2 regions of the Neobacillus camarae genome follow, and region 1 is predicted to be linked to the other one. Evidence: a T-box and tRNA genes for the amino acid it is inferred to sense, from the RefSeq annotation. Region 1 holds a T-box; the other holds one or more tRNA genes.

What was found. The T-box of region 1 lies ahead of serS (serine--tRNA ligase). A T-box ahead of a tRNA ligase gene usually reads a tRNA of that ligase, here a tRNA-Ser.
Region 2: it has a tRNA-Ser gene. The T-box ahead of serS (serine--tRNA ligase) is inferred to sense a tRNA for this amino acid. The anticodon was not compared.

Annotation. Positions count from the first base shown of each region.
Region 1 covers NZ_JBUCKX010000002.1:64,209-79,004, forward strand. The annotation lists gene ACY8D0_RS08100 (YbaB/EbfC family nucleoid-associated protein) at 1-253, opposite strand, end outside; gene dnaX (DNA polymerase III subunit gamma/tau) at 319-2,010, opposite strand; RNA gene ffs (signal recognition particle sRNA large type) at 2,149-2,413, opposite strand; gene tadA (tRNA adenosine(34) deaminase TadA) at 2,498-3,007, opposite strand; gene ACY8D0_RS08120 (glycoside hydrolase family 18 protein) at 3,263-4,546, shown strand; gene ACY8D0_RS08125 (deoxynucleoside kinase) at 4,764-5,411, shown strand; gene ACY8D0_RS08130 (deoxynucleoside kinase) at 5,427-6,122, shown strand; tRNA gene ACY8D0_RS08135 (tRNA-Ser) at 6,225-6,317, opposite strand; gene serS (serine--tRNA ligase) at 6,413-7,693, opposite strand; T-box leader at 7,929-8,153, opposite strand; gene pdxT (pyridoxal 5'-phosphate synthase glutaminase subunit PdxT) at 8,220-8,810, opposite strand; gene pdxS (pyridoxal 5'-phosphate synthase lyase subunit PdxS) at 8,910-9,791, opposite strand; gene ACY8D0_RS08155 (D-alanyl-D-alanine carboxypeptidase family protein) at 9,957-11,321, opposite strand; gene guaB (IMP dehydrogenase) at 11,529-13,001, opposite strand; gene ACY8D0_RS08165 (YaaC family protein) at 13,109-14,053, shown strand; rRNA gene rrf (5S ribosomal RNA) at 14,332-14,448, opposite strand; rRNA gene ACY8D0_RS08175 (23S ribosomal RNA) at 14,532-14,796, opposite strand, start outside.
Region 2 covers NZ_JBUCKX010000005.1:48,089-62,884, forward strand. The annotation lists rRNA gene ACY8D0_RS25190 (16S ribosomal RNA) at 1-175, shown strand, start outside; rRNA gene ACY8D0_RS25195 (23S ribosomal RNA) at 390-3,315, shown strand; rRNA gene rrf (5S ribosomal RNA) at 3,607-3,723, shown strand; tRNA gene ACY8D0_RS25205 (tRNA-Ser) at 3,764-3,854, shown strand; gene ACY8D0_RS25210 (antibiotic biosynthesis monooxygenase family protein) at 3,969-4,268, opposite strand; gene ACY8D0_RS25215 (methyltransferase domain-containing protein) at 4,521-5,702, shown strand; gene ACY8D0_RS25220 (C45 family autoproteolytic acyltransferase/hydrolase) at 5,828-6,889, shown strand; gene ACY8D0_RS25225 (hypothetical protein) at 7,110-7,280, shown strand; gene ACY8D0_RS25230 (helix-turn-helix domain-containing protein) at 7,351-8,490, opposite strand; gene ACY8D0_RS25235 (uracil-DNA glycosylase family protein) at 8,653-9,378, shown strand; gene ACY8D0_RS25240 (bifunctional RecB family nuclease/DEAD/DEAH box helicase) at 9,527-13,267, shown strand; gene ACY8D0_RS25245 (DUF2187 family protein) at 13,362-13,544, opposite strand; partial or broken gene ACY8D0_RS25250 (N-acetyltransferase family protein) at 13,882-14,240, shown strand; gene ACY8D0_RS25255 (SIMPL domain-containing protein) at 14,408-14,796, shown strand, end outside.

The DNA.
Region 1 (14,796 bases):
CCTTCTTTAAGGCATCATTGACAGCTGCCAATACAAGGTCCTGCAGCATTTCAACATCATCTGGGTCAACCGCTTCGGGTTTGATTTGCACATCAACGATTTCCTTATGGCCGGTAACCACCACCGTCACCATACCACCCCCGGCTGTTCCCTCGACTTTCTCTTGGCCCAGTTGTTCTTGTGCCTCCTGCATTTGCTTCTGCATTTTTTGCATCTGCTTCATCATGCCTTGCATATTGCCCATATTACCCATTCCCATTCCACCGCGTTTCATTCCATTACCTCCAATTAGATTTCGTACTTTAACATATACAGTAATCAATCAATGATTTCCACAAATTCTTCCCCAAATAATTTTTTTGCTTCCATAATATGGGGTTCTTCTTCTTGTCCCTGGATCGGCCCTTCTTCCAACTCGCCATGGTGGCTGTTTAAGAAGTCTTCCCTAATGGATGACCACTGGTCTTCAGGAACACCTAACAGTGTAAGCCTTCTGCCTGTCAGTTTAAGGAGGGAGGCGGAGACTGCTTCGAGAAAATCATGTTTGTCCATCGCCATTTGGCAATGAATTTCATGTTTGAATTTTAATATAAATGCATTGTCCGAAGCGGCAACCGGTTCTGCTTCATTAATCAAGGCAGCATGGGATTTCAAGAGTCCCGTGCGCATTTCTCCCCAATTTGCTTTTATGATATTCAAGTCACCTTTGGTTGCATGCTTCAATACCTCATTTATTTTGCCTGTAGCCGGCTGGAAAGTCCGTTTTGATGGCCGTTGGGCTGCCCTTTGCTGTTGTGGGGCCGGTTCATGCCCGGGGCCTGAAACACCAGTTTCCTTCAGGTGGTGGAGTTCCGCTTCAAGCATCTCAATCCGGGATAACAGTTGCTCCGTCTGTCCCGGCGAGACCTGCTGCGCTTCCGCTTTTTGTTCCATCTGACACACCTTCACAATGGCTACCTCAAGGAAAATCCTCGGGTGGTTCGTCCAGCGCATTTCCTGTTGCGTTTTATTGAGCATATCGATCAAATCATAGATATGCCCGGCAGGTGTTGATTCTGCCAAATTTCGAAAATCATCATCAAGCATGACACGCTCAAGGGATTCCTCCAGATTCGGTGCTGTTTTATACAGGAGCATGTCACGGTAATATAATATTAAATCCTCAATAAACCGCGATGGGTCTTTTCCGTGATATAACAGCTCATGCAAGGATTCCAAACCGCTGGCAACGTCTTTCTCCCGAAAAGCAACAGCGATTGTATTTAAAAAGCCTTGAGAGACTGACCCAGTAACCGTTAATGCATCCTCCAGGGTCACCTGGTCCTGGCTGTAAGAAATCGCCTGATCGAGTAAACTTAAGGCATCACGCATTCCGCCCTCTGCTGCCCTGGCGATCATCTGCAAAGCAGACTCGTCGCAAGCAATTCCTGACTCTTCCACGATTAGCTTCATCCGATTGACAATCGATCCTGCTGTGATTCGCCTAAAATCAAACCTCTGACATCGGGAGATAATCGTTAACGGAATTTTGTGGGGCTCGGTTGTTGCCAAAATAAAAATAACATGCTTAGGCGGTTCTTCCAAAGTTTTTAACAGGGCATTGAAAGCACTAATCGACAGCATATGCACTTCATCGATAATGTACACCTTATAGTTGACGGATGTCGGGGCAAATTTTACTTTATCCAGTACATCCCGCATTTCTTCCACCCGTGAGTTGGATGCGGCGTCAAATTCCAATACATCCGAAATTGTCCCATCGGTAATACCCCGGCACGCCGCGCACTCGTTGCACGGCTCGGCTGTCGGAGCATGCTCACAGTTAATCGCCTTTGCCAGTATTTTAGCCGCGCTTGTTTTCCCTGTTCCCCGTGGACCGGAAAATAGATAAGCATGAGAAATCTTCTGCTGAAGCAGAGCATTCTGCAATGTCTTGGTGACATGTTCCTGTCCTACTACATCCATAAATGTTTGAGGCCGCCAAACACGGTATAATGCTTGATAAGACACGCGACACCGCTCCCTTCATTCTTTCTCATCTAATCCATTATAGCCCAACTATTTTCTAGATTTCAAAGCGTATCCTCTATGTTTATAAAAAAACTCATCCCTAAGCAAGAGATGAGTTTTATTATTCGATATGTACTGCCGTGCACCTTCCTTCGACTGACGCCCATAAGCGTTACTTAAGCAGTTAGCTCGGCCCAGGCACCCCTGCGGCACATGAGAGAGTCCACTTAATGCTGCTTCCTTCCGGACCTGACATGGTTCATGGATTCCCATTGCGCAGGACCCAGGCGTCAACACCACTTACTTAAGGCAGACCCTACAGGCCATCAGCCTCAGGAAGGGATTCAGTCCCGCTAGAGCGGATTGCGGGTACAGGGCACCGCTACCTCCCCACCTAGCACGGCAAAGTTGTGTTTCACGCGTCGTATCTGACGCCTTTTAAGTATACAAACAATCCATAAAAAAAGCAATTGTTATTGATTGTAAATTACTGTAAATCGTTCATAGCCTGTTCGTTGCGCAACTTCTTTTCCTGTTTCTTTCGTTGCCTTAGCTTTTGAAAAAAGTCCGACAGCATTTGGCCGCATGCTTCTTCCAACACCCCTTTTACAACCATGCATTGATGGTTAAACCGGGGTTCGTCAAGGAGATTCATCAGCGTCCCCGCGCAGCCGCCCTTAGGGTCTGACGCACCGTACACGACCCGCTCCACACGGGATAACATAATCGCGCCAGCACACATCGGGCATGGTTCAAGGGTGACATAAAGCGTGGTGTTCTCCAGCCTCCAAGACCCCATTTCTCTACAGGCCCCTTCAATGGCAAGAAGTTCCGCATGGGCAAGCGAATTTTGCTCAGTTTCCCGTAAGTTATGGGCTCTGGCAATAATTTTTCCATCATGGACAATCACAGCCCCAATTGGTACTTCATTTATTTCCTCAGCCTTTTTTGCTTCCTTTATTGCTTCCCTCATAAAAAGTTCATCCAAGTCATTCATCCCAATTGGCCCCTTCAAACCGCGCTTCTTTTAATTGTCCAGCTCCAGCGCCCTAATGCCTAGTGTCCTTCACTCTCCACAGGAAAGCATCGCAACATCCACATCGCACGAACAAAAAGCGATAGCTTTTTGGAGGAGGCCTGTCGAGCGCTGACCATGGCGCTTCCGCTTCTTTAAATTATTCTCATTATATCATGATTTATAACTGTGGCTCATAGAATGGTTGTAGCGCCAGTTTGCTAAGGAGGGATGAGAATGCAAATCCATGTCGTTAGACAAGGCGATACCGTGACAACCATTGCGAGAGCCTACCAAACCACCGTTAATGATATCGTGGAAGCGAATGACCTTCCAAATCCCAATAACCTGGTCGTTGGACAATCAATGGTGATCCCCATTGTAGGCCGGTTCCACTTCGTACAGCCCGGCGAGTCTTTAACCTCTATTGGGAGAAGGTATGGCATTTCTGCTCAAGAGCTTGCCAGAGTCAACGGTATTCCAGCCAATCAACAGCTTCAGGCCGGATTACGCCTGTATATTCCCCAAGGGACCAAACGGAATGCGGAGTTTAATGGATATGTAGAACCGCGCGGCACGACGGTTGCCCCGGCACTTGAACAGAGCGCACGTGAGGCCGCGCCATATTTGACTTATTTAGCCCCGTTTAGTTTTCAGGTGGGCCGCGACGGCACCTTAAAGGCTCCGTTGCTTAACAACTTTCCTGCTATCGCCAGAGCCAACCGAAATGTATTAATGATGGTCATCAGCAATCAGGAGAATGACCAATTCAGCGATGAGCTGGGACGGATATTACTGACCAATATGGAAATTCAAGACCGTTTCCTAAACAACATCGTTACCACCGCAAACCGGTATGGATTCCGCGATATTCACTTTGACTTTGAGTACCTTCGCCCAGCCGACCGCGAGGCTTACAACAACTTTTTAAGAAAAGCGAAACAAAAGTTTTCCCAGCAAGGCTGGTTTATATCAACCGCTCTTGCACCAAAAACAAGCGCCACGCAAAAAGGCAGATGGTATGAGGCCCATGATTACCGGGCCCACGGTCAAATTGTCGATTTTGTTGTCATCATGACGTATGAATGGGGCTACAGCGGCGGCCCTGCGATGGCTGTTTCCCCGATTGATCAGGTAAAAAAGGTTTTGGATTATGCGGTGACCGAAATCCCCTCCAACAAAATTTTGATGGGCCAAAATTTGTACGGCTATGATTGGACTCTGCCGTTTGTCCAGGGAACGGTGGCGAGGGCAGTCAGTCCGCAGCAGGCGATTCAACTAGCGGCCCAGCATAATGTGCCGATTGAATATAATACACGCGCCCAAGCCCCATTCTTCAGGTATCGGGCGGAGGACGGAAAGCAGCACGAGGTTTGGTTTGAGGATGCCCGTTCGATTCAGGCTAAGTTTGACCTGATTAAATCAATGAATCTCCGGGGGATGAGTTATTGGAAACTGGGCCTCGCCTTCCCGCAAAACTGGCTGTTGATCGTCGAAAACTTTAACGTCACCAAAAGATAAATAGGAGGATTTATTTAACTGCCGGGCGCCCGGCAGTTTTTTCATATATTAAATTTTCCATATCCCTTCCTGCCATAGATTATGATAAAATAACATTTGTGTCTTATAAAAATTTGTCGCATTCTGAGGAATTTTGTAAAAAATAAGAAGAAAAATGTCTCTCAGAAGATCGGCTTATTATAGAATGTACAGGCAGTTGGAGAAGGAGGAGCATCACATGGGGGAGACACCCTTTATTACCGTTGAAGGGCCGATTGGTGTGGGGAAAACATCTCTTGCAAAAGCCATTTCAGAACGGTTTCAATTCGCTCTTTTAAAAGAGATTGTCGATGAAAATCCATTCTTGGGGAAATTTTACGAAAATATCGAGGAGTGGAGTTTTCAGACAGAAATGTTTTTTCTCTGCAATCGCTTCAAGCAATTAGGGGATATCAACACCCATTACTTGAGCCAAAACAAAGCGGTTGTCGCTGATTATCATATTTTTAAAAATTTGATTTTTGCCCAAAGGACATTAAATGCGGCTGAGTACAAAAAATATTATAAAATCTATCAGATTTTAACAGAGGATATGCCGAAGCCGAATGTCATTATCTATTTAAATGCCAGTCTGGATACATTGCTAAACCGCATCCAGCTGCGCGGCCGGGAAATCGAAAAAAATATTAGTCCGCTTTATTTGGAGCAGCTTTCACTCGATTATGAACAAGCTCTCTCTATTTTTGAAAAAGAGCATCCGGACATTCCAGTTCTCCGCTTTAATGGTGATGAGTTGGATTTCGTCAAAAGTGAACAAGATTTGGACCATATTATCGAAAGACTATCATCAGCGCTTAAAGCAAGCAGCTGGACCAATATATTATAGAACTGGGGGATGTTTGTGAGTATCGTTATCGGTGGTATGATTGGCCTTGGGAAAACAAGCGTGGCTGATTTGTTAAAAGGCCACTTTCAACAAAAGGGAATGGACAGTAAGGTGTTTTATGAGTCGGTCGATGACAATCCGATTTTGCCGCTATATTATGAACTGACACCGGAAGAATTGGATGCCAAACGGATTCCATTCCTGTTGCAGCTGTTCTTTTTAAACAAACGGTTTAAAACGGTTAAGGACTGCGTTAACTGGAAAAACCCCATTTACACCATTCAGGATCGCTCCATTTACGAAGATTGGTACTTTGCTTATGTGAATAAGAACTTGGGCCGGATTTCCGAACTGGAATTTAAGATTTATGAAGACCTCGTAGATAATATGTTGGAAGAATTAAATGAACTTCCCAAAAAAGCTCCAGATTTAATGGTCTATTTAAAAGGCTCCTTTGAAACAGTAATCGACAGGATTATGTCGCGCGGACGCAGCTTCGAAATCAACCCAGAACTGAAGGAATATTACTTTGAAGTTTGGAAGGGCTATGATGAGTGGGTAACCAGCCATTATAATGCCAGTGAAGTGCTGGTCATCGATATGGACCATACCGATGTGGTTCAAAATCCTCACGATGCCAAGCGTGTTTGCCGTGAGGTTGAGGAAAAACTGAATGAAATCCTGTTCATTTCGAAAGCACATATTGGGTAATGGCCAATATGTGCTTTTCTATTCTTAGAAAAAAAAACCGCTGCAGAATCCTCTGCAACGGTTTTTTATCTCCAGTTTTTATGCGCGTGTTTAATGAATTGATGGCGGAGGAAGAGGGATTCGAACCCCCGCGCGGTGTAACCCGCCTGTCGGTTTTCAAGACCGATCCCTTCAGCCGGACTTGGGTATTCCTCCGTACAACAAATGATAATTTACCATATCTTTTTTATAATGTCAACATGGATATCGAATGGACGGGACTGTCCATTTTTGGACAGCCCCAATGCCGATTAATTCGGCTTAATAACCTCACGATTGCCCATATATGGACGAAGTACCTTTGGAATCACGACACTGCCGTCTTCCTGCTGGTAATTTTCCAAAATAGCAGCGACCGTGCGGCCTACCGCAAGGCCAGAACCGTTTAGTGTATGAACATGTTCCGGCTTGGCTTTCGGGTCGCGGCGGAAACGGATGTTTGCCCGTCTTGCCTGGAACGCCTCAAAGTTACTGCAAGAAGAAATCTCACGGTATATGCCATAGCTTGGAATCCAAACTTCAATGTCATACTTTTTCGCGGCTGTAAAGCCAAGGTCACCCGTGCACATGCTTAAAACACGGTACGGAAGCTCAAGCAGCTGAAGCACACGCTCGGCATCATGGGTTAATTTTTCAAGCTCCGCATAGGAGTCTTCAGGCTTAACAAATTTCACAAGCTCGACTTTATTGAACTGATGCTGGCGGATTAAGCCCCTTGTGTCACGGCCAGCCGATCCCGCTTCGGAACGGAAACATGCGCTGTAGGCCGCAAAGCGGATAGGCAGGTTCTCACCGCTTAAGATTTCGTCGCGGTAATAGTTGGTGACAGGCACCTCTGCTGTCGGAATCAAGAAATAATCTTCGCTTTCAATTAAAAAGGCATCCTCCTCAAACTTTGGCAACTGGCCTGTTCCTGTCATGCTGGCCCGATTGACCATGTATGGCGGAAGAATCTCGGTATAGCCATGCTCATCCACATGCAAATCGAGCATGAAGCTCATCAACGCACGCTCGAGGCGGGCCCCGAGGCCTTTGTAAAAGACAAACCGGCTTCCGGTAACTTTTCCGGCACGTTCAAAATCAAGAATTCCCAGCTGGTCAGCAATGTCCCAGTGCGGCTTTGCTTCAAAGCCAAACTCAGGAACCTCGCCCCATTTTCTAATCTCCACATTTTCTTCTTCAGTATCCCCAACCGGAACACTTTCATGCGGGATATTTGGAATGCTGAGCAATAATAGTTCGAGTGTCTCTTCTACCTCTCTTAGCTCCCCATCTAGCTTTTTGATCTGATCGCCGACTTCGCGCATTTCCAGTATGAGCTGTTCTGCATCTTGTTTCTCACGTTTCAATGCAGCCACTTGCTGGGTGACTTCATTTCTTTTTTTCTTCAGGTTTTCTGATTCGACAATCAGCTCCCGGCGTTTGACATCCAATTCTTCAAACCGGCCGAAATCAGTTAAATCTTCGCCGCGATGCTGCAGTTTTTCTTTAACTTCTTCAAAATTAGCCCTTAGATACTTTAGATCCAACATTTGAGACACTCCTGTTCTTTTTCAAAATAGACTGTGTAAAAACTTGGCATTTGATTTCTGCTCCGGGCACAAGCGGTTCGCGGGCGTTACGGGGAGCCTCCTCGGTGCTGAAGACCTGCGGGGTCTCCCCTGTTCCGTACTCCCGCAGGAGTCTTCGTGCCTTCCACTCCCATCAACTGGTTACAAAAAGCCCACATGATATTACAGCCAAAAAATAAAAAAATCCCGTCCCTAAAACAGGGACGAGATTTAACCCGCGATACCACCCTGGTTGACAGCAAGCTGTCCACCTTGAACCATTTAACGGTTTTTACCCGAAAGTACTTACTAACCTCATGAGCATGAGATATTCCGTACCTTGCTCGAGGAGGGATTCACAAGCCTTATCCACCGGTTCACACCCACCACCGGCTCTCTTTAGAATAAACATCCTGCTACTAGTTCCTCTCATTGCTTTAACGATATAACAGCGGTGATTTCCGCTTTTTTAATAATTTACTATAATTGTTAGCCAAAAGCAACCCATTTATACGGACTGCGTATTTTTTGCAGCTTTGACCATTTCCACAAAGTATGCCGTCAAGCGGTGGTCATCTATCAGTTCCGGATGGAATGAGCATCCCAAGAATTGCCCTTCCCTTGCGGCCACAATGCGCCCATCATGTTTGCAAAGGATTTCCACATTCTCTCCCGCTTCCACGATATGAGGCGCCCGGATGAATACCCCCGGAAAACTCTCCGCCACATCTTTAATCGCGAGGTCAGCCTCGAAGCTATCGACCTGGCGGCCAAAGGAGTTGCGTTCGACCGTAACGTCCATCACACCAATGTGCGGCTCACTGTAACCGACTAAATTCTTGGCCATTAGTATCAGGCCGGCACAGGTGCCAAACATCGGCTTGCCCTGCGCAGCAAAGTTTTTCAGCTCATCCATAAAGTCATATTTATCAATTAAACGCCGCATTGTGGTGCTTTCACCGCCCGGCAGAATCAGACCGTCCACCACTTGCAGTTCTTCCTTATGCTTGATAGCGAATGCCTCGACGCCGCACGCCTCTAATGATTGAATATGTTCACGGACTGCGCCTTGTAAAGCGAGAACACCAATTTTAATCATAAACATCACCTCTTTATTAGCTGGTTTCAGTCATGCTGTTAGGCTCCATGAGCTCCCCATAGAAGGCAGGTTTCAGTCTTATAGAATGTCTGTCTGCTATTACCAGCCGCGGTCTTGCATTCTTGCTTCAGGTGCCAGTGAGGAAATTTCAATCCCCTTCATCGGAGTGCCCAAGCCCTTAGAAAGTTCAGCAATCAGTTTGTAATCTTGATAATGTGTAGTAGCTTCCACTATAGCCCTCGCAAATTTGGCAGGGTTCTCGGATTTAAAGATACCAGATCCTACGAACACTCCGTCTGCTCCTAACTGCATCATTAGCGCAGCATCTGCAGGTGTAGCCACTCCGCCTGCAGCAAAATTTACAACCGGAAGCCCGCCGTTGCGCTTGACTTCCAGAAGGATCTCATAGGGTGCACCTAACAGTTTGGCTTCTGTCATCAATTCATCTTCGCTCATCGATACGACTTTGCGAACCTGTGCATTTACTTTACGCATATGACGAACAGCTTCCACGATGTTGCCTGTTCCTGGCTCACCTTTGGTACGAAGCATGGATGCCCCTTCACCAATCCGGCGGGCGGCTTCTCCTAGGTCACGACAGCCGCAAACAAATGGCACTGTATATTCTCTTTTATTTAAATGAAATTCTTCATCAGCAGGAGTCAGAACTTCACTCTCGTCAATGTAGTCCACACCCATCGCTTCAAGGACACGTGCTTCGACAATATGGCCGATGCGTGCCTTCGCCATAACCGGGATGGAAACAGCATTCATAACCTCTTCTACTATTCTAGGATCTGCCATTCTAGCAACTCCGCCGGCAGCACGAATATCAGATGGAACCCGCTCAAGCGCCATTACTGCGACTGCGCCTGCTTCCTCTGCAATCTTTGCTTGCTCCGCATTAACAACGTCCATGATGACGCCGCCTTTTTGCATTTCTGCCATACCGCGTTTTACTCGATCCGTACCAGTTTTCATTTCTTTAATCCCCCTTGTATTAAAAAAATTAAGAAAACTCTACTTATACATTGCAAAATCCGTCTAAATTAGTCGGAATTAGTAGATTCCATAAAATCATTAAGCAACAAAAACGGGCTCCTGTCAAGTTAGGAACCCGTTTCTAGGCTTACCAGTATTCACTTACTAGAACCAACCGCTAACAGTGGAGGAAATTCCATTCCAGACATCTCCAAAGAAGCCGCCGATACCTCTCATCATTAACACAAACCAGTTGGCTTTCTCAACACCTTGAGCAGCAACCACGTCTGCTTGCACTTTCTTTTGTCCTTCTTCTGTCAGGAAGCTGACTTTCTCGCCATTTTTCGGCACTAACTTAATGTAACCAACCTTTTCACCCTTTTTGATAGGGGCTGACAGTTGACCTTTTGCATTCACCTTGTCCTTATCAAGGACCAACACGGCTTTATAATTATCCTTTTCCCCATTAGGGATGACCATGTTGATGGCTGACTTGGTATAGATTTTAACCTGACCGTCTTTCCCTTTTGTTACAGGAAGGGTCTTTTTGTTTTTTACTTGATAATGCTTAGGGACAATTTGCTCTTTGGTCGTATTGGCAAAAGCATAGTCAAACATTTTCTTTGTTTCATCAAAACGCGCTTTATAACCACCTGAACCGCTGGCATCCTTGGCATTCTGGACAACTGTAATAAACCGTTTGCCATCACGCTCGGCTGTGCCAGTGAAGCAATAGCCGGCAAAATCAGTGGTGCCGGTCTTCAATCCGTCCACGCCTTTATAGCCATAATCCAATTCAGGAAGCATCCAGTTCCAGTTAATCATGTTAATTTGGTCAGTTGTTCCTTCGCGGAACGTCTTTTTAGGAGTGCTTGCGATTTTTAGCACATCAGGGTATTCGTTAATCAAATGGAAGGCCAATTTTGCTACTGCACGGGAGGACATGACGTTTTCTTCATCAGCCCCGCCCCCTTCCGGCTGCATGCCTTTATAATCGGCATTATTTAAACCAGTGGAATTGACAAATTTAAAATCCTTCAATCCCAATTTTTCAGCTTTTTCATTCATCATTTTAACAAAGTTTGTTTCCGACCCGCCAATCGTTTCCGCAATAGCAATGGTTGCCCCATTGGCGGAGTATATCGCCATCGCCTCATATAGTTCGCGGATTTTATAGGTTCCATCCGCTCTTAAAGGAACATTGGACAGGTCAGTTCTTTGAGAAATTTTATAAACAAGATCACTCACGTTATATTCCTGATCCCATTTTACCTTCCCGTGCTTAATCGCATCCAGCAAAAGATATTCGGTCATCATTTTTGTCATGCTGGCAATGCCTAGTACAGTATCAGCATTTTTTTCATACAACACTTTGCCTGATTGGGCATCAACCAGAATGGCTCCGTCAGCGTTTATATTTAATTGTGCTGCTGCTTGCGCTTTATCCAAACCGGCAATTGGGCTAAGTAACAGCAGAATAGCCAAGGCACCGGCTAACGTTTTCTTGAAAATTGATTTATTCACGATCATACGCCCTCCAACGAATTATTACACTTTGCATATTTTAACATAACTCACTGACAATTCATAGACAGAGCAATGAACCATCTTATTTCCAAAATTACTAGTTTTAAATAATAGGCATGGGACTTTCTGCTTACGTTCATTTCCTCCTATGCACTACTAGCGTTATTTCCCTGGTCATAAAAATAGGCTGACAAAGCGTCAGCCATTTTATTAGGATAATGAATAGTTTGGTGCTTCTTTTGTGATTTGCACATCATGAGGGTGGCTTTCCCTTAGACCAGCACCCGTCATGCGGATAAATTGTGATTTAGTGCGTAGTTCCTCAATATCCTTCGTTCCACAATAGCCCATGCCTGAGCGCAATCCTCCAACCAACTGATAGATGGTATCAGCCAACGGCCCTTTATATGGAAGGCGCCCTTCAATTCCTTCAGGCACAAATTTTTTGGCATCTTCTTGGAAATAACGATCCTTCGAGCCTTTTTCCATGGCAGCAACCGATCCCATACCGCGGTATACCTTAAAGCGGCGTCCTTGGAAAATCTCAGTCTCCCCTGGGCTCTCGGTAACACCGGCAAGCATGCTGCCAAGCATAACCGCATGTCCGCCTGCCGCTATTGCTTTTACAACATCACCAGAATATTTGATACCGCCATCCGCAATAATGGCTTTTCCATGCTTCATTGCTTCAGTCGCGCAATCATAAACAGCGGTAATTTGCGGGACACCGACACCAGCAACTACCCGTGTTGTGCAGATCGAGCCAGGTCCAATCCCCACTTTTACGACATCTACTCCGGCTTCAATTAATGCTTTGGTGGCTTCACCTGTTGCCACATTCCCTGCAATGATTGTTAATTCTGGATATGCCGCCCTGATCTCCCTGACAGTGTCGAGTACGCCCTTAGAATGGCCGTGTGCCGTATCGACAACAATAGCATCCACATTCGCCTTGACAAGGGCCTCAACACGTTTCATGGTGTCTTTCGTTACACCAACAGCGGCTCCAGCTAATAACCGGCCTTGACGATCTTTAGCGGAGTTAGGGAATTCAATGACCTTCTCGATATCTTTAATTGTGATTAATCCCTTAAGCACACCATTTTCATCCACCAAAGGCAACTTTTCAATTTTATACTTTTGGAGAATTTTTTCCGCCTCTTTTAAAGTGGTGCCGACAGGGGCCGTAATCAGATGCTCCTTGGTCATCACATCGGCAATTTTAAACGAATAATCTTGGTCCTGAATAAAGCGAAGATCCCGGTTTGTGATAATACCGATTAGCTTTTGCTCCTCGAGGTTATTGACGATTGGCACCCCGGATATCCGGTATTTTCCCATTAGATGCTCGGCATCAAAAACTTGATGTTCCGGTGTGAGAAAAAACGGATCAGTGATGACGCCACTTTCTGATCTTTTAACCTTTTCAACCTGTTCTGCCTGCTGTTCAATCGTCATGTTTTTGTGAATAATCCCCAGTCCGCCTTGACGGGCCATGGCAATTGCCATTTCCGATTCCGTTACGGTATCCATGCCGGCACTTATAATCGGAATATTAAGCTTAACATTAGGCGATAATTCAACCTGTAAACTGACATCTCTTGGAAGAACTTCAGACCTGCCCGGAATCAACAATACATCATCAAACGTTAATCCTTCTTTAGCGAACTTACTTTCCCACATTTTAACAGCCCCCAGGACAAAAAATTTTATTTGTAGGTTACCAATTGGACAAAATACTGTCAAGGAAGAAGCATTATATTGATTATTCTGAAAAAGGTGATTTAGCTGTGGTGACCTCTTATAAAGGCTGGAAAAGTTATGCTGGATTTTTCTCAGCCGAATACTGTCAACGTTTTCTAAAAAAATGCTATCAAAGACGCCAGATAGAACAGGCGGAATCCAAGAGCTATGAAAATGGCTATGCCTTTCTTTATTATCTGGAACATGGGCAAATTTATTATGAGCAGGCGGAAAAAGCCCCATTAATCATAAAACCCATCTTGCTTTTCTACGGTTTGGTGCATTTGATTAAGGCCTGTATCCTCACAGTGGACCCGTCCTATCCGGAGACGACAGCCGTATTGGCCCATGGGGTATCAACCCGTAAACGGAAGAAACAAAACTACCTGTTTTTTCAGGACGAGGTGAAGCTGCAAAAAAATGGTCTCTTTCCATTTATGTCGGAAAAGTTATTCATGATGAAACAAATGGATGGAGAAAAGGTGATTATGGAGGAGCTGTTGCAAGTCATTCCTGAACTAGATGACTTATTTTTCTTGCATACAGGAAAGCAGACCTTTAAAAACCTAGAATGGGACGGAAAACAATATACAATTCCGGATGATCTATTGGACCATTACCATATGACGGAGAATCGATTCCGGGATTTTCTTGCATCCAAATTCAGTGACGAAATTGAGATATCCGATCAAGGGCTTCGGATTCAGTTAAAGCATGACTTGTTATCGGAAGTGCCGCCATTAAAGTACAATCTGGAGGGGCAAGTGTGGGCATTCCCGTTGTCTAGGTCGAAATGGTTTCTGTTTCCTGAATTGTTGATTCATTATTTGCTGCTGTATAACTTAAGCATGATTGCCCGTTATGAGACAGAATGGTGGAGTGAACTCATCAAGATGATGCCGAATGGTGACTATCCGTTTATTTCCTCCTTTCTTCAAATTACTTTAGAAAAAGGGCCTTTTTTGGTTTATCAATATTTGATGAGGCAGTAGGGGAATGTTTAAATAAATTTCCCATGTAATTTTAATAATAGGCAAAGTTTCGTTTGTAATCCTGTAAAAATGTCCTTCATGGTGGTATGAAGGACATTTTGGCATGAATTCAAATCTGTTTTGACTTGTACGGTACACTTAACAGTTATTTTTTTTGAATAAAATGGCTCTCTATAGCGCACGCACGTATATTGCTTACCGGCGTTTTTGATTGGTTCACCGGCACTTCGCTATATATGCACAAAAAAGACAACCCATACAGGTTGCCTTTTCCTATTGCCTGGCAGCGTCCTACTCTCACAGGGACTTGCGTCCCAACTACCATCGGCGCTGAGAAGCTTAACTTCCGTGTTCGGTATGGGAACGGGTGTGACCTTCTCGCTATCGCCGCCAGACTATTTTATTGAGAAATCATTCTCTCAAAACTGGGTAATCAGAAGAAACTTTTGTAAAACGAGTTCGCATTTTCAAATATGACTTGGTTAAGTCCTCGATCGATTAGTATCAGTCAGCTCCACACGTCACCGTGCTTCCACCCCTGACCTATCAACCTGATCATCTTTCAGGGATCTTACTAGCTTGACGCTATGGGAAATCTCATCTTGAGGGGGGCTTCATGCTTAGATGCTTTCAGCACTTATCCCGTCCGCACATAGCTACCCAGCGATGCCTTTGGCAAGACAACTGGTACACCAGCGGTGCGTCCATCCCGGTCCTCTCGTACTAAGGACAGCTCCTCTCAA
Region 2 (14,796 bases), on a different contig from region 1:
CGGTGAATACGTTCCCGGGCCTTGTACACACCGCCCGTCACACCACGAGAGTTTGTAACACCCGAAGTCGGTGGGGTAACCTTTTCGGAGCCAGCCGCCTAAGGTGGGACAGATGATTGGGGTGAAGTCGTAACAAGGTAGCCGTATCGGAAGGTGCGGCTGGATCACCTCCTTTCTAAGGAATATGCAGTCCACATGGACTGATAAACAGTTGACCTCTGTTGTTTGTTTAGTTTTGAGGGAGCAATCTTTTCTGTGAGGATTATACCGTAAGGTATAATTCGAAACCATTCTCTCAAGAAACTCGTTCTTTGAAAACTGGATAATCGTAATATAGAAGAAACCAAGTAAAACCGAGTAATCGCCATTTTAGGTTTTAAACCATTTTAGGTTAAGTTAGAAAGGGCGCACGGTGAATGCCTTGGCACTAGGAGCCGATGAAGGACGGTACTAACACCGATATGCTTCGGGGAGCTGTAAGTAAGCTTTGATCCGGAGATTTCCGAATGGGGAAACCCGTTGCCCGTAATGGGGCAGCATCTTTACCTGAATACATAGGGTATAGAAGGCATACCCGGGGAGCTGAAACATCTAAGTACCCGGAGGAAGAGAAAGCAAACGCGATTCCCTGAGTAGCGGCGAGCGAAACGGGAACAGCCCAAACCGAAAGGCTTGCCTTTCGGGGTTATGGGACACTCAATATGGAGTTACAAAGGAACGGGGTAGATGAAGCGGTCTGGAAAGGCCAGCCATAGAAGGTAACAGCCCTGTAGTTGAAACTTCGTTCCCTCCTCGAGTGGATCCTGAGTACGGCCGGACACGTGAAATCCGGTCGGAAGCAGGAGAGGACCATCTCCCAAGGCTAAATACTCCCTAGTGACCGATAGTGAACCAGTACCGTAGAGGGAAAGGTGAAAAGCACCCCGGAAGAAGGGGAATTGAAAGAGATCCTGAAACCGTGTGCCTACAAGTAGTCAGAGCCCATTTATGGGTGATGGCGTGCCTTTGTAAGTGGACCGGCGAGTTACGATTGCATGCGAGGTTAAGTTGATGAGACGGAGCCGCAGCGAAAGCGAGTCTTAAGTAGGGCGAAATAGTATGCAGTCGTAGACCCGAAACCAAGTGATCTACCCATGTCCAGGGTGAAGTCCAGGTAACACTGGATGGAGGCCCGAACCGACGCACGTTGAAAAGTGCGCGGATGAGGTGTGGGTAGCGGAGAATTCAATCGAACTGGAGATAGCTGGTTCTCTCCGAAATAGCTTTAGGGCTAGCCTCACGAAGTTAGAGTCTTGGAGGTAGAGCACTGTTTGGACTAGGGGCCCCCATCGGGTTACCGAATTCAGACAAACTCCGAATGCCAAAGACTTATCCGTGGGAGTCAGACTGCGAGTGATAAGATCCGTAGTCAAGGGAAACAGCCCAGACCACCAGCTAAGGTCCCAAAGTATACGTTAAGTGGAAAAGGATGTGGAGTTGCTTAGACAACCAGGATGTTGGCTTAGAAGCAGCCACCATTTAAAGAGTGCGTAATAGCTCACTGGTCGAGTGACTCTGCGCCGAAAATGTACCGGGGCTAAACGTATCACCGAAGCTGTGGATTGACATCTTCGATGTCAGTGGTAGGAGAGCGTTCTAAGGGCGTTGACTAGACCGTAAGGACTGGTGGAGCGCTTAGAAGTGAGAATGCCGGTATGAGTAGCGAAAGATGAGTGAGAATCTCATCCACCGTATGCCTAAGGTTTCCTGAGGAAGGCTCGTCCGCTCAGGGTTAGTCAGGACCTAAGCCGAGGCCGAAAGGCGTAGGCGATGGACAACAAACTGTTGATATTCCTGTACCACCTCTTTATCGTTTGAGTGATGGGGGGACGCAGGAGGATAGGGTAAGCGCACTGCTGGTTATGTGCGTCTAAGCAGTTAGGCTGGTGAATAGGAAAATCCGTTCACCGTAAGGCTCAACTGCTGACGGCGGGGAAATAGAGTACCGAAGTTCCTGATTCCACTACTGCCAAGAAAAGCCTCTAGCGAGATAAAAGGTGCCCGTACCGCAAACCGACACAGGTAGGCGAGGAGAGAATCCTATAAGGTGAGCGAGAGAACTCGTTAAAGGCTCGGCAAAATGACCCCCGTAACTTCGGGAGAAGGGGTGCTTACTGGGGTGAATAGCCTCGGTAAGCCGCAGTGAATAGGCCCAGGCGACTGTTTAGCAAAAACACAGGTCTCTGCAGCCGCAAAGGCCGAAGTATAGGGAACGACGCCTGCCCGGTGCTGGAAGGTTAGAGGAGGGGTTAGCTGCAAAGCGACGCTCTGAATCCGAAGCCCCAGTAAACGGCGGCCGTAACTATAACGGTCCTAAGGTAGCGAAATTCCTTGTCGGGTAAGTTCCGACCCGCACGAAGGCGTAACGATCTGGGCACTGTCTCAACGAGACTCCCGGTGAAATTATAGTACCTGTGAAGATGCAGGTTGCGACAGGACGGAAAGACCCATGGAGCTTTACTGTAGCCTGATATTGAATTTTGGTACAGCTTGTACAGAATAGGTAGGAGCCTGAGAAACCGGAGCGCCAGCTTCGGTGGAGGCGTCGGTGGGATACTACCCTGGCTGTATTGAAATTCTAACCCGCATCCCTTATCGGGATGGGAGACAGTGTCAGGTGGGCAGTTTGACTGGGGCGGTCGCCTCCTAAAGAGTAACGGAGGCGCCCAAAGGTTCCCTCAGAATGGTTGGAAATCATTCGCAGAGTGTAAAGGCACAAGGGAGCTTGACTGCGAGACCTACAAGTCGAGCAGGGACGAAAGTCAATTTAGTGATCCGGTGGTTCCGCATGGAAGGGCCATCGCTCAACGGATAAAAGCTACCCTGGGGATAACAGGCTTATCTCCCCCAGAGTCCACATCGACGGGGAGGTTTGGCACCTCGTGTCGGCTCATCGCATCCTGGGGCTGTAGTCGGTCAAGGGGTTGGGCTGTTCGCCCATTAAAGCGGTACGCGAGCTGGGTTCAGAACGTCGTGAGACAGTTCGGTCCTATCCGTCGTGGGCGCAGGAAATTTGAGAGGAGCTGTCCTTAGTACGGGGACCGGGATGGACGCACCGCTGGTGTACCAGTTGTCTTGCCAAAGGCATCGCTGGGTAGCTATGTGCGGACGGGATAAGTGCTGAAAGCATCTAAGCATGAAGCCCCCCTCAAGATGAGATTTCCCATAGCGTCAAGCTAGTAAGATCCCTGAAAGATGATCAGGTTGATAGGTCAGGGGTGGAAGCACGGTGACGTGTGGAGCTGACTGATACTAATCGATCGAGGACTTAACCAATAAGAAAAGCGGAAGCGCACGGTTAGCAGCGTATGGCCTCCTACAAAAAGCTATCGCTTTTTGTTAGTGCGATGCTTATGCTGCCGAAGCGTTACTTGTGGAACGCATCGACTGAGATAAAGGAAACACGGAGAGTGTAGCGATTCGATGTTGACTTATCGTAGGGAGATGAGAGAAGGACACTAGACGCTGTGCGCTGGAGCTAGACAACACTAATAAAGCAGACTACTCGTTTTACCAAAGTTTCTTCTGATTACCCAGTTTTGAGGGAATGATCTCTCAATGAAATAGTCTGGCGGCGATAGCGAGAAGGTCACACCCGTTCCCATACCGAACACGGAAGTTAAGCTTCTCAGCGCCGATGGTAGTTGGGACGCAAGTCCCTGTGAGAGTAGGACGCTGCCAGGCGAAAGACAGGAATTTTGATTTCTGTCTTTTCACCACAAATGGAGAGCTGTCCGAGTGGCCGAAGGAGCACGATTGGAAATCGTGTATACGTTAACCGCGTATCAAGGGTTCAAATCCCTTGCTCTCCTCCATACATAAAAAAGTCGAACGTCACCTAACTGGTGGCGTTTTTTTTGGCATGGTAATGAAGCATGTTAATAGTAAACCGGACAGGGACTCCTATGTACAGGAGACCCCGATTCATACTAAGAATTCAGATTTACTTTTTCAAAATGTTCTACGGTTGGAAATGGTTGATAAAAGTGATGTAAAAGTGCTTTCCATTCCTCGTATTCACTTGATTGTCTAAATCCCACAGTGTGATCTTCTAAACTCTCCCATTTAACTAGAAGCAAATACTTGCCATTCTCTTCCATACAACATTGTAACTCTTGTGATATATAACCCTTCATAGATGAAATAATTTTTGAGGCTTTACGAAACGAATCTTCATATTCCTGTTCCATTCCCGGTTTGACTTGAAGCATAGCGGCTTCTAGTATCAATTTATCCCCCCTAACAAATAGCTTTTTTCTTCTATTCTTAGGCTATCATAAGTAACCATTGATTGAAATCAATAACCATTTCAAGAACTGTTCAACATACTCCATATTTGCACCATAACAATTCAAAAGGAAGACGCGTTAAATAAAATCTTTTGAAAAAACTGCAAAAATAAATTATTATTAAAACGAACCATAATTATTACCAAGTCCTAATATATGGTCATAACTATTTTCGATAACTGGAGATTAGAGATGTTAATAGAACCGATTCAAAAGAAAACTACCATTTCCGATTTTTTTGAGTCAACGGGAATCAAGGCCAGCACAAGTAGGAGTGATTTCTGGAAACATGTTTCGGCAGTTGACCCCATTTTATCTGAGGAACTTGAACCGCTCTTCAGCCGTAAAAAGAATGGGAACCTTTATGAGGTGAAGAACCGGACATTATCCTTCAGTTTAGCTGTAGAATCATGGACCATATCATTTCATACAGCCCTCCTCAACTGGTTCAACAGTCAAAAGCAACTGAAACCAAAACGGATTTTGGAAATCGGTTGTGATAATGGGCTGATGGCTTGCTGGTATGCCACTCATTTCCCAGATGCGGAGATTATTGGCATCGATCAAGAAAAGAACGGCATTCGATGTGCCGAACAATTGGCTAGTCAGCTCGAATTGAATAACATAAGTTTCTTTAAAATGGATTTTGCGGAGCTGCAGGAATACTTTTTGGAGGACTCGTTTGACCTTATTATATCTGTGCGAACGTTTCATGAGATAATGGGGCCTGTTTTGATATCCAAGTATTGGTCACTGGCGGAATACTTGAAGGGAGCTCCAATGTATGGTGACAGAACCTATATGCAAATCGTGGAAAATTTGTTAACTGAGGATGGAGCCTATCTTTCATGCGAACGACTGGAGAATCCTGGAGATTTAGGGAAATGGGCAAATTTGCTGCATGAGGCTGATCTCAATGTCCAATGGGATCAGAGTGATATCATTGACTTTCAAGAATTGGGAAAAAATAAACGTTCCCCGGTCATTTTCGCGACAAAAAAGGAGACAGGCATAGCCACCATAGATGGCTTGGAGTACCTGTATACGAGAAATAGTAACCCATTTCTAGTGGAAGGGAAATCTTTGAAAGGAGCCAAAGCCGAGTTTGCTTTTCACCATTTACTAAACAAAAAGTTCCATACAGGGCGGCATCTCGAAGCAACGAACCATTGGTATCGGTTTAGATTTGAAATTTGGGAAACGAGAACCTTATTGCTTGTATATTGCTGCGGTAATATGGGTCACCGTCATTTGGACATCCTTCCGGCTGGAGCTTACCATGATGCGGAAGTGCTGTTAGAGGAAGTAATCGAGTCGTTTATTCATCTTGGTTCGCTTGTCAGTTACAATAGCCTTCAAGAGATACCACGTTAATATGGAAATAATAGTAAACAACTCTAGACAGGCAAGCCAGGCACAGCTTGGTTGAAGGCTTGTCCTTTTATTTTTTGCACCCATTCAGGTATCCTTATAGTATCGCAGCAATGGAGGTTACCAGCATGAAGAAAGTATTTGCAGACATTATTCAATTTCGCGGGACCCACTATGAATTTGGTTTTATGCAAGGTGAAATCATGAAGGATTCCATCATGGTAAAAAACCGGGAACAACAATGGAAAGTCCGGAAACCGCTCTTTCGGATTGATACAGAGGAGACGAAACACGTCTATAAAAGTTTGGCCCCGCATATCTGGGAGGAATTTTTGGGATTGCAGGATGCTCTGAAGTGGCCGCTGGAACGCGTATTGCTGGAATTTGGGGGTTACCGGGTGAACATTCACCCTTCTGGTTGTTCCATTTATGTGGGGGAAGATTATCTGATTCGTAACTATGATTACCATCCGAAAACCTATGATGGTCGTTTCACAGTTTTTCAACCGACTGATGGGGGATATGCGGTCATCGGGCCGGGCCAGAAAGTGACCGGACGGATGGATGGCCTGAATGAAAAAGGGTTAACAATGGGTTATACCTTTATGAACCGCAAACGCCCTGGAGACGGTTTCGTCTGTAATATGATTGGCAGGCTGGCACTGGAGCTATGCGCCACAGCGGAGGAAGCAGTCGATTTTATGAAAGAGATTCCTCACCGCCATTCCTTTAGCTACACCTTTTTTGATCAGAAATGTCAAAGTCCGTATATTGTGGAAACTTCACCGAGAAGGGTGGAAGTCCGGCGGGGATATTCCTGTACCAATCATTTTCATATCCTGACAGAAGAAAACCGCCACCATTTGGATGATTCGAAAAAAAGGCTGGAAACAATGGAAAAAAACCGGGTACAAGATTTGGGCGCATCCGAAGCATTCAATCTTTTAAATGACACTGAACAAGGGGTCTTTTCAAAACTCTATGGAAGCTGGGCAGGCACCATTCATACTTCAGGCTATTTTCCCAAGGAATTGAGAGCATGGTTTGCGCTAGGCGGGGACCAGATGCCGGTGCAATTTGATTTTTCTAAGTGGCTGAACGGGGAAGACCTGCCCCTCGAACAGATTGCAGGGGAAGTGGATACCGATATACCGTTTGTCCATATGGAAAAAGCGGACTGGTATAGATGACGGCGTGAGCCTTTAAATTTGATATCTTTATTTGATCCGTTAAAGAGGGGCTTTTCGTTAAAAAAGTACATCTCCTAAATCCAATACCAGACGCTTATTTCATAAATCTATTTATCACTGATTCCTTTTCCTGGATGACCGGTTTTACCCTTTTGGTATAGAAAAGTTTATGAACTAAAAGAACCAAGAAATAGCCATACTATTCATGGAGGTGTGGATATTGGATAAACAAAATGAATTTCCTACAGCCATGAATGACATGGGTGAACCATCAGAAATGAGTCCAATCAACGAAGCAACTAATAATAATGAAACAGAGACACCAATTATTGAAATTAATCAACCTTTAAAAACACAGAATCATCTCGAAATTAGAAACCATTCCTCTTGAATAAATGAATTAGGTAGAACAAAAGGGACTGCTCCACAAAGCAATCCCTTTTGGAATTTGATACCTAGTATTAATCCTGGTTCTTAAAGGTTAATAAAGTTAATACTCTTCCGACCTTCGGATTATAGATGGATTGTTCATACACCATTTCATTTTCCTTGGAATCCAGCAGCCAGCAAGCCGCCGGCACTTCTCCCTCACGGACTTCTTCTTGTGCGCTTGGTTGACTAAAAAAAGTTGCTGCCATACTTCTCGCATCCACTTCCACATCAAAGGACTTTAGCATCCGCTTTCCTTGATACACTTTGATGATCTTAGAATGCTGGGATTGAACAACCGCGTACTTGTCAATTGCAAAATCCACTAATCGGTTTAACAGTGAAAATAAAGATACCTGATATTTTTTATCCGCCATCCTCTTTAGTTCCTCTATGGCAGGTCTTTGGTTAAACGGCTCTTTCCTTAGTTCCTTTGATGGAATCAGCAGGTTGGATGCAAATTTATGGGCTTCCATTTCCTCGACCTCATCCGTTAAAAGAGAGGAATTCCCCATTAAAATTTCATCGTTTTTGTTCAGGTACCTTCTAGAAGTATAGCTTGGCTTTAAGTGCCATGGGATTATAAAATGACCGATCAAGGTAGCTACTGTGAATTTTTTTCTTGATGGAAAGGTTATGTTTCGGTCTAAAAGAATGATCGGATGGTCGCCCTGAATAAGAATGCCTTCACCTTCCTCTAATTCATCCTCCAACACTTTTAACCCTAATTCTCGCGCCAGTTGGTATAAATCGATTGGCAATTGGTCATTTGTACTTTCTTCCAGCAGATGGTCCGCGTAATCGGAAGGGGAGTCAAAAAGTATATCGACTTTTATTTTCCTCCCAGTTGCCAAAAAAGCTGCGTATTCTAATAATTTTTCTTTATCAGAGGCATTTAATGAATGAATGATTTTTAGAAAGGCACGATCAGAATTTCCAAGGGGGTCCTGGTTTTGGGATTGGTTAAAACCGGAAACCAGATATTCCGTCGAAACCTTTAAAGCAAACGATAATTTTCTTAAGGCTTCAAATGAAGGCTTTCTGACCCCAGATTCATATTGGCTAATGGCAGGTGGTTTCAATCCCACTTTATTGGCCAATTCAGTTTGGGACATTTTCAATTCTTTTCTTCTATTTTTTATTCGTTCATGTATGGAATTTGAATTTGTCATTTGTTTACCCTTTTCATAACAATAAGTTAGATGAATTATAACATAATAATAAAAATATTGACAATAATTATAACGAACGTTATAGTTTGATTAACGAAATAATAAAATGTTGTTAATAAAAATGCACGACAACATGGTCAATACATACTTGGGGGAATGAACATGTACTTTCAACAATTTGAAAAAAACATACTACAGTTGCCATTAAAAGCTGCTTATGAGAGAGATGACCTTCGGACCGAGGAGTTTCTAATGTTAAAGGAAGACAATATCGAGGTCTTTTGGGCACCATTCGAATACATAAACAAAGAGGCGAAAGTAATTATTATAGGGATTACGCCCGGCTGGACACAAATGGAGCTTGCTTTTAATTATGTACGCCATCACATCCATGAAGAAGAATGGGAACAAATGCTTTGCAATGCCAAAAAGAATGCAAGCTTTGGCGGGACGACCATGAGGAAAAACCTTTATGATATGTTGGATGGTATTGGGCTTCATCATGCTTTGAATATTAATAGCTGTGAACAATTATTTGGGGATCAGCACCACTTGCTGCATACGACCTCGGTAATGAGATATCCAGTCTTTGTCGACGGGCAAAATTATACAGGCAGCAAGCCAAAGATGTTAAAAACGAAAGCATTCTTAAACATGATGAACGAAGTGCTCGTACCTGAAATAAACAGTCTTCCAAACGCAATCATCATACCAACAGGCAAAGCGGTTTCCGATGTACTCCGCTATTTAGTCGAGGAAAATAAAATTCATAATCAAACGATTCTTTTCGATTTTCCTCATCCATCGGGAGCAAATGGCCATAGAAAGAAACAGTATGAAGCTAACAAAGAAAACTTTAAGGCACAATTAGCACAAAGCAACATTTAGAAAAGAAACAGATAACATCGATAAAGCTTTTCTTAAGAAACAATAAAAAATCCATCAAGTCTACTACATTGATGAATTTTTTATGTCTTTTTGGCATTTGGTTTGCTTTATAATGAAATATACACAGAATTTTCGTTTAAATAAGGGGATGTTCATTTTGCTTTTCGTTTCACCGTCGAAAATTGCTAGCTTTTTTTATCATGAATGTGAAAGATTTCTATACTATCATTCTCTCTCCAAGAAAGAGAAACTTGAGTTGGATATTCCCAAAGAAATCATCGAAAACCAAAATGCCAATACTGTAATCACGGCTGGAGGGATTGTATGGGAAGAAAAGGTGGTGACCGACTATTTGGGTGACGATGTGGTGATTGGGACAGGGGACATGCCACTTTCCAACCGTTACATAAAATTTGACGATTTGGTCCAGGAGTTAAAAAACCCAAGCAAAAAATACATATATCAGCCTACCTTTTCCATTCCTGACCGTTTCTATCAAAAATACAAGATCGACAGGGAAACAATCACATTCTCCGATTGCCGGCCTGATTTGATTGAATGCCTTCCCGGAGAATCCGGTTTTCGATTTCGGATTATTGATGTCAAATCCTCTGAGGCCCTAAAAGTATCCCACCGGGTTCAAACGGCTCTTTATGCGATGATACTTCAGTCCATCCTCGAAGAACATCAAATTAAGGGCGAAATATTAATAGAAGAAACCGGTGTTTGGCTCTATGAACAGGAAAATCCGCAATATATTTCCGTTCAGCATTTGGTTCCATATTTGGAAGATTTCTTGATGGGTAAGTTAAAGGAACTTCCTGAAAAAGAGCTCGAAGAAGTTTTCTGGCATTTGGACTATCGTTGTGAGTGGTGCAGTTTATTTGATTATTGCTTAGGAAAAGCGAAGGAACAGCAGCATGTATTGTTGCTGCCTTACCTTTCAAGCCAAGGTTCTCGGTTTATCCGGGAGAACGGCTTACCGCTTACTATCGAAGAGTTTGCTGACTATATCACCGATCAGGACCAATTAAAACTGCTTGAGAAAAGTGCTAGTTTAAGAGGCCGGGTGTTACGGATTGATAAGCAGCTGGACTCGTTGAAAAATGGGGAAATGATTCCATATGAAAGCTTTGCCACCGATATGCCGATTGGGGAAAACATACGATTGATTCTGACCGTGCAGCGGGATCAGGTGTCAGGAAGGGTGTATGCGGCGTCCATTTACCGGATTAGCGGAAGTGAATTGTTTGGAAGCAAGTCGGAAAAATTCCACTTTATTGCCGAAACATCTGACCAGGAGTCCCTTGTCATCCGCCGATTTGTCGACAAGCTTTATGACATATTGGAAACCGTCCATTCGTATAACATGGAAAGAGATTGGAAGGAACAAAAGAGTGTTCAGTCCTATGTAACCGACAATTATGAATGGAACAATGTCCAGGAAATTCTCAATGTGCTGTTGGAGGATCCAGAGTATCAAGAAAAGGCCCTACACCTAATGTTTTATTTTCATAGTGATTTGTTATCGGAAACGGATGAACATCCGGAGGATATGATTCCATTCCCTATCATTGTCCTCACTACTGTGGTTAGCCGCTTGTTTGCTCTGCCGGCCCACATTGCTTATCGTTTGGAAGATTTATCAGATTATATCGCTTCCCAAAGCGATTGGCCTTTTGAATATAAGTCTGAGGAATATTTATCTTTCAAACTTACAAACGTCATGAAATCGGATATTATTCACGAGGTATGGAATGACAAGGAAACAGAAAAGCTGGACTGGATTAAAAGAGAACTGGACAGACGACTAAACCTAGCCAACAGCGTGGTTTCCGGGATTCGTGCTGCCGCAAAAGACCGGAGTGGCCGTTCGCTCCTGTTTGCTTGGCCTGAAAAGTTTAAACTGCCTACTGTCAGACACTATAAGCATGCTGTTTTATCCAAGCTGGCATTTGCCACCCGATATGAGACCCTATTAAGCTATCTGGAAATCCGCAGTGCACGGGCCCTATCCCTGAAGGAAAGAGAGGAAGCTGGCACTACCTTAAACCTCACTTATGTGGAAGACGGACTTTTTCAGTTGCATAACATTCAAGTGGCAGCTGAGTTGGAGACGCGTGACGCTTGGATTATAACGGAAAAAAATGCCGCTGGCGAATTGGAACAGCTGAAGTTTAATGATTATCGGTATCGAAACGTCATGTATCCGCCTAAAAGTGCGAATCTGTACTATACTAAAATCAAAGACATCGTTCATGAAAATGGCAAGGCATTTTTAAAGTTAGAGATGCCGAGAAGAGAAACCAAGTTTGAGTTTTATGAGGGTGAGCATTATTTGGTGTCGAAACGGTATACCGATTGGACCAGCAAACGAGTCCTTGGTGCACTCGATATGATCGATGAAGAAGATCACCGGATATTGGGGCTTTTTCACAACCCTGCTGAAATGAGCAGGAAGTTAATGAAAAAATGGGATGACGAAGAGGTGAAACAGCTAGTCAAACAGGCGGGCTTGACGAAAAGCCAGCGGAAGGCGTTCCGGCACTTCTTGAACAAAACGCTCACTCTTTGCTGGGGACCGCCAGGAACAGGCAAAACCCATTTTATTGCCTCTTCGGTTCTCCTATTGTCACAAATCTATCAAAACAGAAGGCCGTTAAAAATACTCGTATCCGGATTTACCCATGCTGCTATTGAGAATGTGTTGGTGAAAATCCAACAGCTTCATAAAAAAGAGAAAATCAAAGTGGGCAAATTGAATCAGGTAACCACTGCCAAAGCCAGGGACATCGAAATGGTTTATGAAAAAGGAGTACAGGACTGGCTGGAGGACGATTGCACTACCATTATTGGAGCAACCCTTTACAATATTCAAAAAACCTACGATAACGTCTGGAATGAATTGGATTTTGACGTCGTGATTTTGGATGAGGCTTCCCAAGTCAGAACATCTGATTCCTTATTGGCGCTGAGCCATTTGAAGGCTGCAGGGAGGATGCTGATTGTAGGAGACCATTTTCAATTACCGCCTATTGTAAAAGGAAATTATCTGGTCAAGGAAAACGAACCCAATGTCTATGATTCTATTTTTAAATTATTGTTCGAGTTGGACGTTGATCAAAAGTATACCTGTCAGTTAACAGAAAACTTCCGGATGAACGAAGTGCTTTGTCGATATCCTGCATCGATGATCTACGGACCAAACTACACGGCCTTTAATTCGGGCATCGCGAACCAAAAAATCCAATTGACTAATCAACCGAGCTTGGAATGGGTGGAAACCATTGCCGACCCCGATTATCCATTGGTTGTCTGTGTCTATGATGGGATCCAGGAATCCCAAGCCAATGCCATGGAAGCAGGATGGGTTGCCCAATTATCTAAGGAGTTCCGTTATTCGTTAAAGGACGAGGATGGAAATCTGTACGAGGATAGTGTACTCGGTGACAGGGAATTCTGGCAGAAAGGATTGTTCATCATTTCCCCGCATCATGCTCAAATCAGGGAGATTAACAGGCAGCTGGAGGAACAAGGGCTGCGACCTGAATTCTTTGTCGGTACTGTAGATAAAATGCAAGGGCAGGAAAGTGATGTCGCCATCATCAGCTATGGTGTAGCGGACCTCGAACAGGCGGTAATGGAAGGAGAGTTTATTTACAGCCTCAATCGTTTAAATGTGTCTATCACAAGAGGCAGAAGCAAGACAATCGTATTCCTATCCAGACAGCTGCTGTCACCCGCTCTTGACATCATTACGAATGACGAGCTGAGTGAGGGGGTTCATTTTATGCGAAACCTGGAAAAATACGCTCATGAGAATGGGGAAACGATGGATTATCAGTTTGGGGACGTTGGATTAAAAGTGTACAGGGTAAAAGGACATTAAAATAGGCAGCTTCCGGCGCCTTTCGTCATATGAGGAATGGCCAGGAGGTTGCCTTATTCTTTTAGGTATTTTTATTGATGCAGGAATTTTGAGATTAACTTAAAAGGACCACATATTTACTATGGGAAACAACAGTCCTATTATTTTTAAAACTTTGGCCTGAGTAATTCTCGATGATTTCCACTACCACCGAATTTTCTCCGACTTTTTCCACTTTGCCCTTTATTCCATTCGTCGAGACAATATTATCTCCTACTCTTGCTCGCTTAAAATCCAAAGCAATCACTCCTTACTTAATAAAGGTGAGATCTCCCATAAATATCTTGATTATTAGAAATTTTATAGGAAAAGTTACTTTATGTCACAAAGATTGTAAGATATATTTCCATATAAAATCACAGTATAGATTGATGACATTTAGATCAAATTGGATGAGGTGATCAAATGATAATCAGGCAAGCGGGATTAGCAGACGTGGAGGGAATAGCGAAAGTGCACGTGGATGCTTGGAAGACCACTTATGCAGATCTATTCACGATGAATACCTAAAAACGTTGACCTATGAAAAACGGGCAGAATTATGGAAAGGGATTATACCGGAGGAAAATGTCTTTGTGGCAGAGATAAACGGTCAAATTATCGGATTTGCTAACGGCGGCAAAGAAAGGACAGGAGATTTCCCCGAATATCAAGGTGAACTATATGCCATCTATATTTTAAAGAGCTTCCAGGACGTACAATAGGCAGGAGTCTTATAATGGCTGTTACAAAAGATTTAATACAACAAAATATTCAATCAATGATGTTATGGGTATTAAAGGATAATTCTTCTTGCCGTTTTTATGAAAAGATGGGTGGCGAAGTGATTACTAGTATAGCGGTTGATTTTGCAGGTAAAGAATTAACGGAGTTAGCATTCGGCTGGAAAAATATTTCACCTATTGGGATGAATCCGAACCACTGTTCTGTATAATGAAAAATAAAGAGTAGGTAAATATTGGAAGGTAGGGAGGGAGTGGCACTCAGCTGCTTCCTTCTTTTTGTAAAAGAGGGAAATGAAACCATGATGCTGTTGTTTGATTACACTTCAAGGGTCTATACATATATTAGTTTTATCATAAAGCAAAGCAGGTGAAAAAAGTGGCATTTTTTAGGGAAAACCATCATTTGCCTAACCCAAATAAAGATGATTACACGATTACGGTAGAAGGGAAAGGGAAGGTCACTGTGCAGCCTGACCAAGCCAACATATCCATTGGGGTCGTTACAACGAATGAAGATGTACAAACGGCCCAACAAGAAAATGCGGTCATCACCAATCGTATCATTGCTAGCATCAGACAGGCGGGAATCGAACAAGATGACATAAAAACCACGGTTTATTCCGTCAATCCGAGATATGACTTTGTGGAAGGGAAATCGGTATTCAAAGGATATGAAGTAGAGCACCAACTTCAAATAACGATCAAAGATTTATCTAAAGTCGGAATGGTCTATGATTTAGCCATTAAAGAAGGTGCCAACCGATC